2 regions of the Lysobacter sp. HDW10 genome follow, and region 1 is predicted to be linked to the other one. Evidence: riboswitches for the same ligand, from Rfam matches in the RefSeq annotation. Region 1 holds a riboswitch; the other holds the start of a gene.
What was found. A riboswitch is a leader RNA that binds a small molecule or an ion and turns the genes downstream of it on or off. The one in region 1 is predicted to bind cobalamin.
Positions count from the first base shown of each region.

Region 2: linked by a shared signal. The riboswitch ahead of G7069_RS01120 (TonB-dependent receptor) and the one ahead of G7069_RS04205 (ribonucleoside-diphosphate reductase subunit alpha) in region 1 are both predicted to bind cobalamin.

Region 1 is NZ_CP049864.1:872,964-880,618, reverse strand. Features, by position in the region: gene G7069_RS04235 (ribonuclease E inhibitor RraB) at 1-192, shown strand, start outside; gene G7069_RS04230 (erythromycin esterase family protein) at 492-1,619, shown strand; gene G7069_RS04225 (MFS transporter) at 1,648-2,946, opposite strand; gene G7069_RS04220 (exodeoxyribonuclease III) at 2,943-3,755, opposite strand; gene pyrE (orotate phosphoribosyltransferase) at 3,840-4,502, shown strand; gene G7069_RS04210 (hypothetical protein) at 4,518-5,180, shown strand; cobalamin riboswitch at 5,222-5,426, shown strand; gene G7069_RS04205 (ribonucleoside-diphosphate reductase subunit alpha) at 5,646-7,655, shown strand, end outside.
Region 2 is NZ_CP049864.1:221,989-229,643, forward strand. Features, by position in the region: gene G7069_RS01100 (diguanylate cyclase) at 1-44, shown strand, start outside; gene G7069_RS01105 (zinc ribbon domain-containing protein) at 46-315, opposite strand; gene G7069_RS01110 (SIMPL domain-containing protein) at 447-1,178, shown strand; gene G7069_RS01115 (ATP-binding cassette domain-containing protein) at 1,175-3,055, opposite strand; gene G7069_RS01120 (TonB-dependent receptor) at 3,082-4,938, opposite strand; cobalamin riboswitch at 5,050-5,261, opposite strand; gene G7069_RS01125 (2OG-Fe(II) oxygenase) at 5,299-6,198, shown strand; gene G7069_RS01130 (GGDEF domain-containing phosphodiesterase) at 6,220-7,655, opposite strand, start outside.

The DNA.
Region 1 (7,655 bases):
AACAAGCCGGGCTATGCCGCAGAGGTCTCGCTCAAAATGGGTCTTGAAGTCACGCATGCGCACATCACCGATGCGGAAGCATGGTTGGCCGAGCATGCGGGCAGTCTGAGTGGCAAGAACGACGGTTGGGAGATCCAGGAAAAGATCAGAGAAGTGGTCGGGTTTGGATACGCTGACCTGTCCAATCGCTAGAGCGAGGTCGACCACAGATGGGGCGCCAAGATGCATAACGATTCGTTTGAGTGAACATCATGGCCCGTCTGCGTCATTCCTTGGTTGCTGGTTTCCTCGTCTTGATTGCGACGCTAGTGGCTTACAAGTTTGGCTTCCGTGCAAAGCTGCAACCTCTGGCATCGCACACGACCTAGCGCGATGTCGCGCAGGTTGTGCCGCAACATGTTGCATTCGCGATTCTGGCTGGCTTGGTCTACTACGTGTTTTTCTGGAAGTCCCGCAACCGTTGATAACCCTCCCCCATCAGGATCTACAGAATGAAGCTTTTGATTTCAGTAGTCGTACCCTTGCTCGTGCTCTCCAATTCGGCGGGCGTCGGGTCAAACACCGCAAGTGCGCAGCAGCAGATTCCTGAGAAACTATGTTCGGCCAAAGTCGTGTTTCTCGGCGAAGCCTCGCATGGCGGCGGCGAAACCATTCGCGCCAAGGTCGACATGACACAGGCACTGATTGATCAATGCCACTTCAATCAAGTCGCCTTTGAAAGCCAGATGTATGACTTCACTGCACTGCATTCGCCGCACATCACGGTCAACGCACTCAGAAATGCCATTGGCGGCCTTTGGTCGACCACCGGAGAAACTGATGCCTTGTTCGAGCGCCTTGTGGGCATGGCGAACCGCAATGAAATTCGTGTGCAAGGGATTGATGGACAGCTTGGCAGTTCGACATCGCGTTACGCACAAGCGCAGTTCGCCGCGGATTTGACTGCGGGTATGCCGCGAGATCGGGCAAAGACGTGTTCGGATTTGACCAATCGACTCACACAGTGGTCATTCGATGAAACGCACCCCAAAGATGACCAATTCGACAAAGATTTAAAGCACTGCGCAGAGGCATTCGTCGCACACGCGAAGCAAAGCGGTGCACCGGAACAGATCGCACTTGCGAAAAATTTCGATCGCTTCTTGTCGTTCTCAAACGACAACTATGTGAATGATCGCGACATGCTGATGTTCGAGAACTTGCAGCGCATGATCAAGCCCAATACGAAGACGGTCGTGTGGACGGCCAACATCCATGCGGCGCGCGAAGCCGTCGCAGACGTTCACCCCTTGGCAAGCCACTTCGGCCCAACCCATGATGTGGTGAGCGTCGGATTCACGGCCATCGACGGCGCGTACTGCATGCCGCCGTGCAAGAGTCAGAAGGTCTTGGCACCTGCGTCAGCCGAGAGCTTGGAGCGCTACGTCACCGGCCTCGGCAAACGGTCGCAACTGTTCGACCTTAAAACGGACGCCGCTGCCACGTCGCGCCCGAGCAAGCTCTTGGACTATTCAAAAGAAACGACTGAGCAATGGTCGCGGTTGTTCGACTATGTGTTTGTGCTGCCGAAAGAACGCGCGCCCAATCACGTGCGTTCGGCGAGCCCGCTTCCGGAGTAACGCGCTCGGCTTCGATGATTGAAACGCGTTATGCGCCGGCGTCGACCACACGCTCGCGCAATCGCGGTGTCAGATACACCCACAACATCGCAGCGGGAATCAACGCCATCACCGTGATGACGAAGTACATGCCGTAACCGGTGCTCATCACTATGCCGCCGGCAAAGAAGCCCAGCACCTTACCCGGCAAGTTCACCAACGAACTCAAAAGGGCGTACTGCGTGGCCGTGTGCTCCTTGTTCACCAGTGCGGACAAGAACGCCACGGTCGGTGGACCCAACATACCGAGCGTCAGATTCTCGGCCGAGATCACCAGCGTGAGCACCATCAGGTCGCCCTTGTGCACGATCAGGAACAAGTACAGCAAGTTGCAGGCGCCGCAAATGATGGTCATTGCGCCGAGTGATTTCCATGCGCCCCAACGCGCGACCATCGCACCGCCAAAGAACACACCCAAGATGCCGACCCACACGCCCCACAACTTGGTGATCGAACCGATCTCGGTTTTGCTGAAACCCATCTCGCGATAGAACGGGCTCATGATGCCGCCGATCGTGGCTTGCTCGGGAATCTTGAAGAGCAAGATGAAAGCGAGAATCGTCAGCGCCAAGGCCCAGCCGTAGCGTCGAAAGAAATCCGCAAACGGGTCGACAATGGCGAGGCGCATGGCATCACCCCATGCCTGCGGCAGCGCGCGATGGGCTTCGGGTTCTTTCGAAAGCACGGTGGCCACAATCGGCACCAACATCAAGGCGGCCATTGCGTAGTACACCGTGGGCCAAGAAATATGATCGGCCATGATCAAGGCAAACGCGCCCGCCATGATCAGACCAATTCGATACCCCAAGGAATACGTCGCGACCAAAGCGCCCTGTTCTTCCACCGGCGCAATCTCGATGCGATACGCGTCGACGGCAATGTCTTGCGTCGCGCCAAAGAACGCCACGGCCACCGTCACCCAAATGAATGTGGCCAGGTGCGTCGGTGTCACAAGCGCCATCAATATCAAGCCTGCCACGACACCCAATTGCGCGAAGAGCAACCAGCCCCGTCGGCGTCCGAGTTTTGAGAACGCAGGCAAGCCGGTGTGATCGAGCAAGGGCGCCCACACAAACTTGAAGGCATACAACATGCCCGCGCTCGCAATCATGGTGATTTCTTTCAAGACAATGTTGTTGTCTTTGAGCCACATGGCCAAGGTGCCCGCCACCAGCAAGAACGGCAGGCCTGAAGAGAATCCAAAGAAGAACATCGTCCAAGCCTTAGGGCCGGTAAACGATTTCCACACCGAGGGCTTACGCTTTTTTTCCGGTGTGGTTGTGCTCATGTGTTTTCGTTCCAGTCGAGTTCCAGGAGATAAGGCGCGTGATCCGAGAAATATGGCTCACGAAAGTGTTGTGCATGTTTGACGCGTTCGGCAAGGCCCGGCGTGAGCAACTGATAGTCAATGCGCCAACCGACATCTTTGCCGCGCGATCCACCGCGTTGACTCCACCAGCTGTACTCGACGTCGTCAGGACGCGCCACGCGGAAGCTGTCGTGCCAGCCGTGTTCTGGTTGCGCACTGCCATCGCCATGCGTGTCTGCAATGCGACTGTTCAACCAAGCACGCTCATGCGGCAAGCAACCGGAATTCTTTTGATTGCTTTTCCAATTCTTGATGTCCTTCTCAGAGCGGACAATATTCCAGTCGCCGCACAGCACATAGTCGCGTCCGCTGGCCAACCATTCGTCCAGATGCGGTGCCAACCAGGCCATGACATCTTCTTTCACGCCCTGACGCACTTCACCCGAGCTGCCCGAAGGAATATAGAAAGACACCACACTCAAATTGCCGAAGCGCGCTTCGATATATCGGCCTTCTTCATCGAAGTCCGGGCGATTCATCGCAGTCAGCACGCTGTCGGGTTCGCGTCGTGAGTAAAGCGCGACGCCGCTATAGCCCTTCTTCACGGTCGAATCGCGGAAGTGGACGTGGTAACCCTCGGGGTTAAACAAGGCATCGGTGAGCTGGTGGGCTTGCGCTTTGGTTTCCTGCACCGCCATGACATCGATGTCTTGCGTGTGGAACCAGTCGAAGAAACCTTTGCTGGCTGCAGAGCGCAGGCCGTTGGCGTTAAAACTCAAGATGCGCATGCACAGTCCGCGAAACAGTCGAGTTCGATGATAGCAAGCAAATTCCGTATCATTGAAGCGTTATCTAAACCGTAGACTGCTTGCATGAATCGGGCGCTTTCAGCCAACCAACGCACCTTTCTCGAGCTCGCAATGCGCATGGACGCCTTGCGTTTCGGCGCGTTCACATTGAAGTCCGGGCGCAATAGTCCGTACTTCTTTAATGCTGGGCAGTTCAACACGGGGGCCTCACTGGCGGCGCTGGCCGGTTGCTATGCCGAAGCCTTGTCTGAGGCGGGCGCGGACTTCGACATGCTGTTTGGCCCCGCCTATAAAGGCATTCCGCTGGCGACTGCCGTGGCCTGCGAATTTGCACGCCGTGGACGCGACTTGGAAGTGGCATTCAATCGCAAAGAAGCCAAGACCCATGGCGAAGGCGGCACCTTGATGGGTGCCTCGGTCGCGGGAAAGCGCGTATTGATTGTCGATGACGTCATCACGGCCGGCACCGCTATCCGCGAAGCGATCGGCCATATCGAAGCAGCGGGTGGCGTGGTCGCCGGCGTGGTCATCGCCTTGGACCGCCAAGAAATTCTGAGCGAAGATAATCGCGTCTCCGCCGTGAACTCGGTAAAGGCCAGTACCGGTGTTCCTGTGATTGCCGTCGCGACTTTGACCAATCTGCTTCATTTTGCTGAAGACAACACCCATTTAAAGCAACACCACGATGCCTTGCTGGCGTATCGTTCGAGTTATGGCAGCAACTGATCGGGGGATCCAGTGATGAATAAATTCATTTCAATCGCCATTTCGTCTGTGTGTGTCCTGGCTACTGCGCAGGTCATCGCACAAACTGCACCGGCGCAGCGCAAGGTCACGTGCTGGCAGGAAGGCGGTCGCCAGGTCTGTGGCGATGCCATGCCTGCGAGTGCCGCGAACAATGCGCGCAAGGTCTACAACGCACAAGGTGTGTTGACCGACTCTCAAGGTCGTGTGCTGTCTGCGTCTGAGCGTGCGGCGGTTGAGGCTGCGAACGCCGCACAAGCACAAACGGAAGAAGAGAAGGCGCGTGAAGCACGCGAGCAAATGGCCTTGGCAGAGTCGTATCCGAGCGAGCGTGATTTGAACCGCGCTTATCAGTTGCGCTTGGATATTTCCAAGGGCAGTTTGGTGGCTGCGGGTGCCTCGCTTTCAACGCAACGCAAAGCGCTGATTTCGGTCTTGCAACAAGCCGCTGAGTCCGAGCTCGCGGGCAAGCCCGTGAGCAAAGCGCAAGCCGACGCGGTAACGACTCAACGCGCCGTCTTGCGCAATGCCATGACCAGCTTGGCGCGTATGAGCGCTGAGAACGACAAGATTGAAGTTGACTATCAGGCCGCCGTGCAGCGCTATCGCAAGGCAAAATTGGTGCCTTTGGATACGCCGGTCATTCCTTTGACCGATTGAGCTTATCCGCAACATCTTGTGTTGCCTAAACGGGTCGACCCCTGTATCTTGGGTTTGTCGGTTCTGTGGTGACCCCACGGATGAAAAGGGAAGCCGGTTTGAATCCGGCGCTGCCCCGCAGCGGTACTTGGAAACGAAATCGCATTGAGCACTGGCCGAGTGAAGCCGGGAAGCTGCGAAAGTAGAGTGTCCTCTCAAGGACAATGTCCATAAGCCCGAAGACCTGCCGACAGCCGCGCGAAGCACAACGCGCGGTGCCGGCCGCAAGGTCTCCGGGGGGAGATGGCTGGTGCAGCAGAACGCGCCATCGGCGTCTTCGTTTCTGCGACACCATCCGCCCATCCTGAAACCTGCATGCCCGAGGGGGCAAGGCTGCGGTTTGCCCGTTGTTGGGCCTGCCGTGGGTTTGCCACTTCAGCCATCTGCGCGGGCAGTTGGCACGTGCATCACTCAGGAGTGGATTGCATGACACACAGCAGCGATATCGCCGTATTGGCGCCCGATACCCAAGAACCCACAGCATTTGATTTGACGCCCCCTCCGACGGGCGCCAGCATGCGCGTGCGCAAACGCAATGGCCAATCGGAATTGGTGGATCTCAACAAGATTGTTCGCGCCATCACGCGCGCAGCCGATGGCTTACATGCCATTGATCCGATGCGCGTGGCGACGCGCACGATTTCCGGTTTGTATGACGGTGCGACCACACGCGAGTTGGATGAATTGTCTATTCGAACGGCAGCGTCATTGACAGGCGAAGAGCCGGAGTACGGCAAGCTTGCAGCGCGACTGTTGACCGAGGTGATTGAGAAGGAAGTCGCGAGCCAAGAGATTCATGCGTTCTCGCAATCGGTGATGCGTGGACACGAGACGGGTTTGATCAATGATCGCCTGCTGGATTTTGTACAGAACAATGCGCGCAAGTTAAATGCAGCAATCGATGCATCCTGCAACTTGCACTTCGAGTACTTCGGCTTGCGCACCCTATACGACCGCTATTTGTTGCGCCACCCGCATTTGCGATGGGTGATTGAAACGCCGCAGCAGTTCTTTATGCGCATCGCGTGTGCTTTGAGTGAGGACGCTAGCGAGGCGATTGATCTGTACACAACGATGGCGAACCTGGAGTACATCCCGAGCTCGCCCACCTTGTTCAACAGCGGGACGCGTCACGAGCAATTGTCGAGCTGCTTTCTCTTGGATTCTCCAGAAGACACGCTGGCGTCAATCTACGCGAAGTATGGCGATATCGCGCAATTGTCCAAGTTCAGTGGCGGGATTGGTGTCTCGTTTTCACGCGTGCGCGCGAGTGGCTCTTTGATTCGTTCGACGAACGGGCATTCGAACGGTGTCGTACCGTTTTTGCGAACATTGGATGCATCCGTCGCCGCTGTAAATCAAGGCGGCAAGCGTAAGGGTGCGGCGTGCGTCTATTTGGAACCTTGGCACGCCGACATAGAGGCGTTCTTGGAGTTGCGCGACAACACGGGTGATGAAGCGCGACGCACACACAACTTGAATCTTGCCAATTGGGTGCCGGATCTGTTCATGCGTCGTGTTGAAGAAGATGCCGTGTGGTCCCTCTTTGATCCACGCGTCACACCGGAGTTTGTGGATCTCTTCGGTGATGACTTTGAACGCGCTTACGTCCAGGCGGAAAGTCTTGGCAAATTTGCAAAACAGTTGCCGGCTCGCGAACTCTATGCGCGCATGATGCGAACGCTGGCACAGACCGGCAATGGCTGGATGACGTTCAAAGATCATTGCAATCGCAAGAGCAACCAAACGGCCAAAGCAGGCAACGTCATTCACCTCTCGAACTTGTGCACCGAGATCTTGGAGGTCACGTCTTCTGCCGAGACGGCGGTGTGCAATTTGGGGTCTATCAATCTATCCCGCCACTTTGATGGAGACGGTGCGTTTGATTTTGTGAAGCTGGGTGAAACAGTGCAGCAAGCGATTCGCCAGCTTGATCGGGTGATCGACCTCAACTTCTATCCGATAGAGTCCGCGCGTCGCGGCAATCTGCGCTGGCGTCCGGTGGGGCTGGGGGTGATGGGCTTGCAGGACGTGTTCTTCAGGCTCCGATTGCCATTTGACTCCGACAAAGCACGTGCGCTTTCCGCGCGTATTTCCGAAACAATTTATTTCCACGCCCTCTCCACGTCGTGTGAATTGGCGATCGAGCGAGGTGCGCATCCCAACTTCAATGAGACTCGCGCCGCTTCAGGCGAACTGCAGTTTGATGCCTGGGGTGTCGTGCCGAATGAGATCGAATGCTGGGATGCACTGCGCGACAGAATCAAGACGCACGGCTTGCGCAACTCTTTGCTGATTGCAATCGCACCGACAGCTACGATCGCGTCGATTGCAGGGTGCTACGAATGCGTTGAACCGCAGACCAGCAATCTTTTCAAGCGCGAAACGCTCTCCGGCGACTTTCTGCAAGTCAATCGCTACTTGGTCGACGAATTG
Region 2 (7,655 bases), 650 kb from region 1:
GCAAAGATCGCATCGTCGCGTCGCAAGCCGCCGACGCCTACTGATTCAATCGTCTTTCTTGGGCGCCGGTGCCGGTGCAGGCGTTGGTGCAGGTGTGGCTGAATCGCCCACCAGATTGCGCTTCTTGTCGCCGTCTTTTTTAAAGTCGGTTTCATACCAGCCGCCACCCGCCAAACGGAAGCTGGGCGCAGTCACTTGACGCTTCAGCGTCGGCTGACCGCAATTCGGGCAGGTTTCTGGGTCCGGGTCTGAGAGCTTCTGCAGCTTGTCGAAGCTGTGGCCGCAGGACTCACACATGAACGCGTAGATGGGCATTGAACTTCCGTGGATCGACTGACGCAGCAGATTCTGGGGGCGGAACGCCCTGAGTTCAAGCACGCGTGTTCACGAGGCGCTCGGCGGTCGCCCGCTATGTTGTAGCCATTCCACCGAAATTCGAGGTTGCTATGAGCGAAGTCCATGTACGTTATGCCGGCTGGGTCCCTGCCCTGATCGTTGGCCTCTCGCTTGTGGGGGGTGGCTTGCTGGTCGGCCAAGGTCTCAAGGCGTTCCGCAGTGGCGACCGCTTTGTGACCGTGAAAGGCTCGGCAGAGCAAATTGCCAATGCCGATCTCGTGGTTTGGCCCTTGGCGCATACGGTGAGCGGAAACGATCTCAGTGTGTTGCAACGCGAACTCGAGGCACGCACACAAACCATTCGCACGTTCTTCAAGCAAGCGGGCTTCGCAGATGATGAAATCTCGGTTGCGCCTGCATCGTTGGAAGATCGTTGGGCCTACGCGTACGGCGAGAACCGCTCGCCTGAGCAATACCGGTATTCGACGACAGTGACGCTGCGCACCAGCAAGGTCCAAAAGGCGATGGAGGCCTTGCGTCGTACCGGTGATTTGCTTGCGCAAGGTGTCGTGCTAGGCGGCAATGGTGGTCAAGATGCGGCGCCTTCCGGACCGCAATTCGACTTCACGCAATTGAATGCGATCAAACCCAAACTCGTCGCCGAAGCCACTGCCAATGCGCGCAAATCGGCCGAGCAGTTCGCGAAAGACTCAGGCTCTTCGATTGGCGGGATTCGCTCTGCCAATCAAGGTGTCGTGTCGATTGAGAATCGCGATGCGGGCAGCCCGCACGTGAAAAAGATTCGCGTGGTGACGACCGTCGACTATTTCTTGAAGAACTAAGTTTGGTCGTATAGCGACAACAAGGCTGCTTCGGCGGCTTCCAATTGATCACGCAAACGCGCTTGTGCTTCGGACAAGCGCGTGAGCTCTGCCGCGTTGGCATAGGTCTCGGGCAATGCGAGCTGTGCATCAAGTTGCACCAACTGATCTTCGAGATCCGCCACGCGCTGTTCGGCTTCTTTCAATTTGTACGGATTGCCTTTGTTGGCTTTCTTGGCAACAGGCGTGGGCGCGGGCGCAGGTGCGGGCACAGTGGGCGCCGCCACGGCAGCTTTCGCCCCTGAGTCCGACGACGGCTTGCTGCGAAGCCATGCGGCGTAATCGTCGAGATCGCCGTTGAAGGGTTCGACGACGCCGTCATGCACACGCCAGTAGGTATCGCTGACCAAACCGATGAGATGTCGATCATGCGACACCATCACGATGGCCCCTTCGAAAATGCTCAATGCTTCGGCCAAGGCCTCACGCATTTCCAAATCCAAGTGGTTGGTGGGTTCGTCGAGCAACAGCAAGTTGGGCTTCGTCCAGGCGATGAGCGCCAACGCCAAACGTGCCTTTTCACCGCCTGAGAAGTTATCAATCACTTCAAATGCGCGGTCACCCGGAAATTGCCAACCGCCGAGAAAGTTACGGAAATCTTGTACTGAGGCGTTCGGTGCAATTTCTTTCAGGTGATCAATGGGCGACGTGCCTTCCACCAATGATTCGACGGTGTGCTGCGCAAAGTAGCCGATGCGCAAATCCGGATGCGCGGTGCGCTCGCCTTGCATCGGTGCGAGTTCACCGACCAATGTTTTCACCAAGGTGGATTTACCCGCACCGTTGATGCCGAGTAAACCGATGCGATCACCCGCTTCCAAACCGAAATTGACGTCTTTCAAGATGCACACACCTTGGCCGTCATCGGTCGGATAACCGCAGTCCACGTGACGCAAACGCAGTAACGAGTTCGGCAACTTCAAGGGCTCTGGCAGTTGAATAAAAACGCCGCGTTCTGCGCGTACGGCTTCCGTGCCGGCAAGTTTCTCCAGGCGCTTCATGCGGCTTTGTGCTTGCTTTGCCTTGCTTGCCTTGGCCTTGAAGCGATCGATAAAGCTTTGCAAATGCGCGCGCTCAGTCTGTTCTTTTTCAAACGCGATTTGTTGTTGACGCAAATGCTCTGCGCGCTGGCGTTCAAACGCGGTGTAGTTGCCCGCGTACAACTTGGCCTTGCCGTCATGCAAATGCAGTATGTGTGTGGTGACGTTGTCGAGGAATTCGCGATCGTGCGAAATCACGAGCAAGGTACCGTCGTACCGCTTCAACCAATCTTCCAGCCACACCACAGCGTCCATGTCCAAGTGGTTGGTGGGTTCGTCGAGGAGCAACAGGTCGCTCGGCGTCATCAGTGCGCGTGCGACATTCAATCGCACACGCCAACCGCCTGAGAAATCCGACACCGGGGTTTCGTGGGTCGTTTGCGGGAAACCCAGACCATGCATCAACTTTGCGGCACGCGCCTCGCCGTCATAGGCATTGAGCTCGGCCAGTAGGTGGTGCGCCTCCGCCACGGCTTCCCAGTCTTCCGCACGCATGGCTTCGCGTTCAGCACGCACCGCGGCATGCACGGCGCCATCGCCAGAGAGCACGAAATCCAGCGCTGGGTCCGGCAAGTGCGGCGTTTCCTGCGCCACACTCGCCACCCGTGCCTTACCCGGCACATCCAGATCGCCCTTATCGGGCTCGACTTCCCCCAACAAGGCGGCAAACAGTGAAGACTTGCCAGCCCCATTGCGGCCGACCACGCCCACGCGGTATCCCGCATGGAGGGCAAGGTCGACATCGGACAAAAGCAGACGCTCGCCGCGTCGCAGCGAGAAATTTCTAAAGGCGATCATCCGAGTATTTTAACGGAGCGCCGCCCTTAGGGTGCCCAGGTGAAGTCCAGCATCCAGCCGCGACCCGCTTGGTTGTACCAAGCAGAGGTTTCGTACTTCTTATCAAAGACGTTGGTTGCGGTGAATTGCACGGTGATGCGCGACGACGGCATCCAAGCCAGACGGGCGTCTGCGGTTGCATATCCCGCCAAACGAACGCGGTTGTTCGGGTCGTCATAGCGTGCGCCGGCACCGTTGACAGACGCACCCACGCGGAACTGGCCGAGGGTCTTGTCAGCATCGACGCGTCCTGTCAGGCGCGAGCGACGATTCAACAGATTGCCGTATTGCGCACCCGGTGTGCGATTGCGCGGATCGAGCCAAGTCATCGCGCCTGTGAGATCCCAGCCGGCAAGGTCTGTACCGACTTCCAACTCAATGCCGCGAATCTTGGCGATCTGCACATTGTCAGGTTGACCCCACGGGCTGCTCACCGAGCTCTTGGTCGGGTCGAAAATGATCAAGTCGCGCAAACGGTTTTCGTACGCACTCACCGACCAATGGCCCCAGCCATGTTGACCTTCGACACCGAGTTCGGCGCTCTTCGAACGTTCCGGCTTCAAGTCCGGGTTGTTGGCGCCCGGGTAGTACAAATCATTGAAGCTTGGTGCACGGAACGCAGTACCGTAATTGACGCGCAGTCGAAGTGACGCGTTGATGTCGTAGGCGTAACCGACATTGCCGGTAAACGCGCTGCCGAATTGGCTGTTGTCTTCATGACGCACACCCGCTTGGAAATGATTGGGACCGCGCTCACCGACCCATTGCGCAAACACCGCGCGCGAATAACGCGAAAGCATCGAAAACGCTGTGGTGGAATCGACGCTGTCGCGCATCCAGTCGTAGCCGATGCTGAGTGTGCCGGCCAAAGCGATGTCTGCCTGCACGCTCGCTTGGTCGCGCTGCGTGTTGACGTCGTTCATGAACACCGTGTCGTGATAGTTACGCGAACGGTCGCGATTGCGTCCGACGGTCGCCGTCAACGAAAACGCTTTACTCGGCGCATAGCGCAACTTCGCGCCAGCTACTTGCTGTTGTACGCGGCTGTGGTTGAACCAGCCGTCATAGAAATTCTCAGCATCGATCGACATCACGTTTGCTTCCGCGCGCCATGCGTCGCTGAAATCGTAACCACCGCTCAGAGACACCGACCCGTTCTTGTAGCCGTCTGTGTCAGGTTCGTTGGCACCGCACCCTTGGAAGGTCACTGCATCGCCATTGCATGCGTTGATGCCGCCGGTGTGCGAATACGCTGCGTTTACTGCGTAATCTGCGCGGCCTTGTTTGCCAGTAAAGCCGGCATGAATGCGTTGTGTATCTTTCGTCCCCAAGCCCACGCTGACCGTGGGTGAGAACGCCTTGTTGCCACGACGCGTAAAGATTTGAATGACGCCTGACATGGCTTCAGAACCGTACAAGCTCGACATCGGTCCGCGCACAATTTCAACGCGCTCAATTTGCGAGACCGGAATGTCGTGAATCATCGACAGTCCGGAAGTGACATTGCCGACCTTCACGCCATCAACCATCAAGACGTAGTGGCTCGTGCCCATGCCGCGCATGGAAAGGCCGGACAATTTGCCAGCGCCGCCTTGGTTGTAAATATTGACGCCCGCGCGACCGCGCAAGAGCTCTTGCAATGACGCGGGCTTCAAACGTGCAATTTCTTCGCGTGTGATCAACGTGGTCGAGGCCACCGGCGACTCGGATTCAACGCGTGTCCCCGTGACGGTGACAGCGTCGAATTTCTTGGCTTCGGTTTCTTGTGCGTGTGCGGCGACGCTCGTGCACACCAGCGAAATGCCGATGCTGAGTGCGGACATACGGATGACAGACTTTTTCATTCAAGCAACTCCATGCATTGCGCAGCAGGCGCAACGTTCATTGAAAAAAACATGAAGGAGCAAGCAAGGGACGCACGCAGACAGGCACGGCCACCGCCTGCATGCCCGCCGCATGTCCGGTTTTCCTCAGGCCGGTCTCCGGGCTTGCGAGCATCGAATCAACGCAGTCGAGACGCCTTCCCATGCCTGTGCACAGTGGCCATGTCCGATTGCGGGGAGAACCCTGCTCGCCTACCGTTGCGGGGGCAGCTCCGGATTTGCATGCGCGTACCGGATTCCCGTTTCAACCGCTCATCGCGGTCACCTAAGGCGGGACAAGTTTAGCGCAAAAGCCTCACCCCGCTCCGCTAAAATGTCCCAATGGCCAATCCAATCAACAAAGAACTTGCCCAGTGGCTGCGTGACCGTCGCGCTGAAAACTTCACCCGTGATGAAGTCCATGCGCTGCTGATCGAGCATCACTACGCGCAAGAAGATGCTGAGCGCGCCACCGCGATCGCATTCGATTGCCCGCCGGAAGACCTCGAATCGTTGTTGGATGATGACTTCCAAGCAGAAGCAGCCAACCAGACAGCTACGTGGATTGAAGGCTTTGAGCCCACAGCGCGCATCAAACGCGCCGAAACGCAAAACAGCATTCCGCTCGACCATGGCGCCATCAAAGTGGTGTGCCGAAGCGAGCGCCCGTATGTCATTGGCTTGGCCAACGTATTGACCGCGGAAGAATGCCACGAACTCATCGAATACTCGCGCTACAGAATTTCACGCGCCATGGTCGTCAGCCCGATTGATGGCAGCGACTTGGTCGATGACCGTCGCACCAGTGAGTTGGTGATGTTGTCGCGCGGTGAGTCTCCACTGATTGCCAAGCTCGACGAGCGCATCGCGCAACTGACAGGCATCCCTTCTGACCATGGCGAAGGTCTGCAGGTCATGCGCTATGGCGTCGGTGCCGAATATGCACCGCACTACGACTATTTTGCGATGGGATCGCTGGGCGAACGCCGCCATTTGAAGCATGGGCAACGCGTTGCCACGCTTGTGATTTACCTCAATGACGTAGAGGCAGGCGGCGAAACCATCTTCCCCTATGGCGATCTTTCGATTGCTCCGCAAACCGGGCATGCCTCTTACTTTGCGTACACCGATGAAGCGGGCCGCTGTGACGCCATGTCGTTCCACGGCGGTGCACCGGTCAAGGCGGGCGAAAAATGGATCGCAACCATGTGGATTCGTGACCGGCCCTACGTGGCCGCCTAGTCGCGTGCGAGCGCTGTCGAATTAGCGATAGCGACGCAGCTCTTCAAGTACATCGTTCAATGGGCGCGCTTCTGCAAACAGATGCCCCTGGAACCAATCCACACCGATCTCACGCAAGCATTGCGCGGCCTCTTCGGTCTCGACGTATTCCGCCACGGTTTCCGCATTGAATGCCTGCGCCAATTGCACAGCGGCGCGCACGAGCGCTTGGTCTTTCGGATTGCCCACCACATTGCGCACGTAACTGCCATCCAGCTTCAACACATCCACAGGCAAATCGCGCAGACGACTGAAGTTTTGCACGCCGCTGCCGAAGTCATCGATGGCGATGCGACACCCCCGCGCGCGCACCCGTTCGAGTACGGCACGGGCCTCATCCAGACCTGAAATTGCGGCCGTTTCGGTGATTTCCAAACAGATCGAATCTGCGGGCACAGGCATCGCGTCGAGCACGCGTTCAAAGTCGCGCAAGAACGATGCAGAAGCCAAACTTGCGCCGCCTAAGTTTACAGACAGTCTCAGGCGAGACGCGACATCGTGGTTTTCGCTCAACACAGAGACCAGTGAACGCCACACGCTGAGATCGAGCTCGGCGCCTCTCCCTGCAGCTTCCAAAGGTTCGATAAACGACGTGGGTTGCATCAATTCGCCATCTGCACTTCGCAGGCGGCACAAGATTTCACCGTAGCGGCGCCCATCGTGTGCGCGGACACCTGCCGGGACGATTTCTTGGAACCACAGTTCAATCCTTCGCGAACGGATATTGGCCAGAGCCTCACCCACTGACTGCAAACGTGTTCGCGCCGCACCCGCCAAAGGTTCGCTGCTGCTGTCATACAGCGGTCGCACTTCATATCGACGACGTGCGTCAAACGCCAACTGCGAGGCGACCAGGAGTGCACTGTTCAAAGCCAAGACACTGTCGTCTTTCACGACCGCCACACCTAGGTAGGGCGACAGCCGCACCAACTGCCCATCAATGTCGACGGTTAATGATTCGATGCGACGAATAACGCGTACCCACGAGCGTTCGGTCAGACCTTCAGCGCGCGGCATCAGAACAAACTGGCCGGTACCCGCTATAAACGGCTCGCAGAAATTCGACAGCTGCTGCGCAATTTCGCGCTGCACACGTGCTTGAAGATCGATACCGAAGCCGGCCGTCCATTCTTCGCTACTGTCAATAAACATGTAGCCGATTTCCAAGGGCTCACCGCGCTTTTGCATCAACTTGGCCACATCACGGAACGCGACTAGGTTGGGCAATTGCGATACCGGATCCACGTGCGCTTGCGTCGACAGGCGTCTTGCTTGGGTGACCACATCACGGTGGTACACAAAGACGAACAGCAAACCAATCTGCAAAATCAGGGCTTCAAACGAGATCGATGCCAAGTTGGCCAGCGCTACCGGATCAATGGGCTGTGGAATGCCCATCGACGCCAGCTTGCAAATCA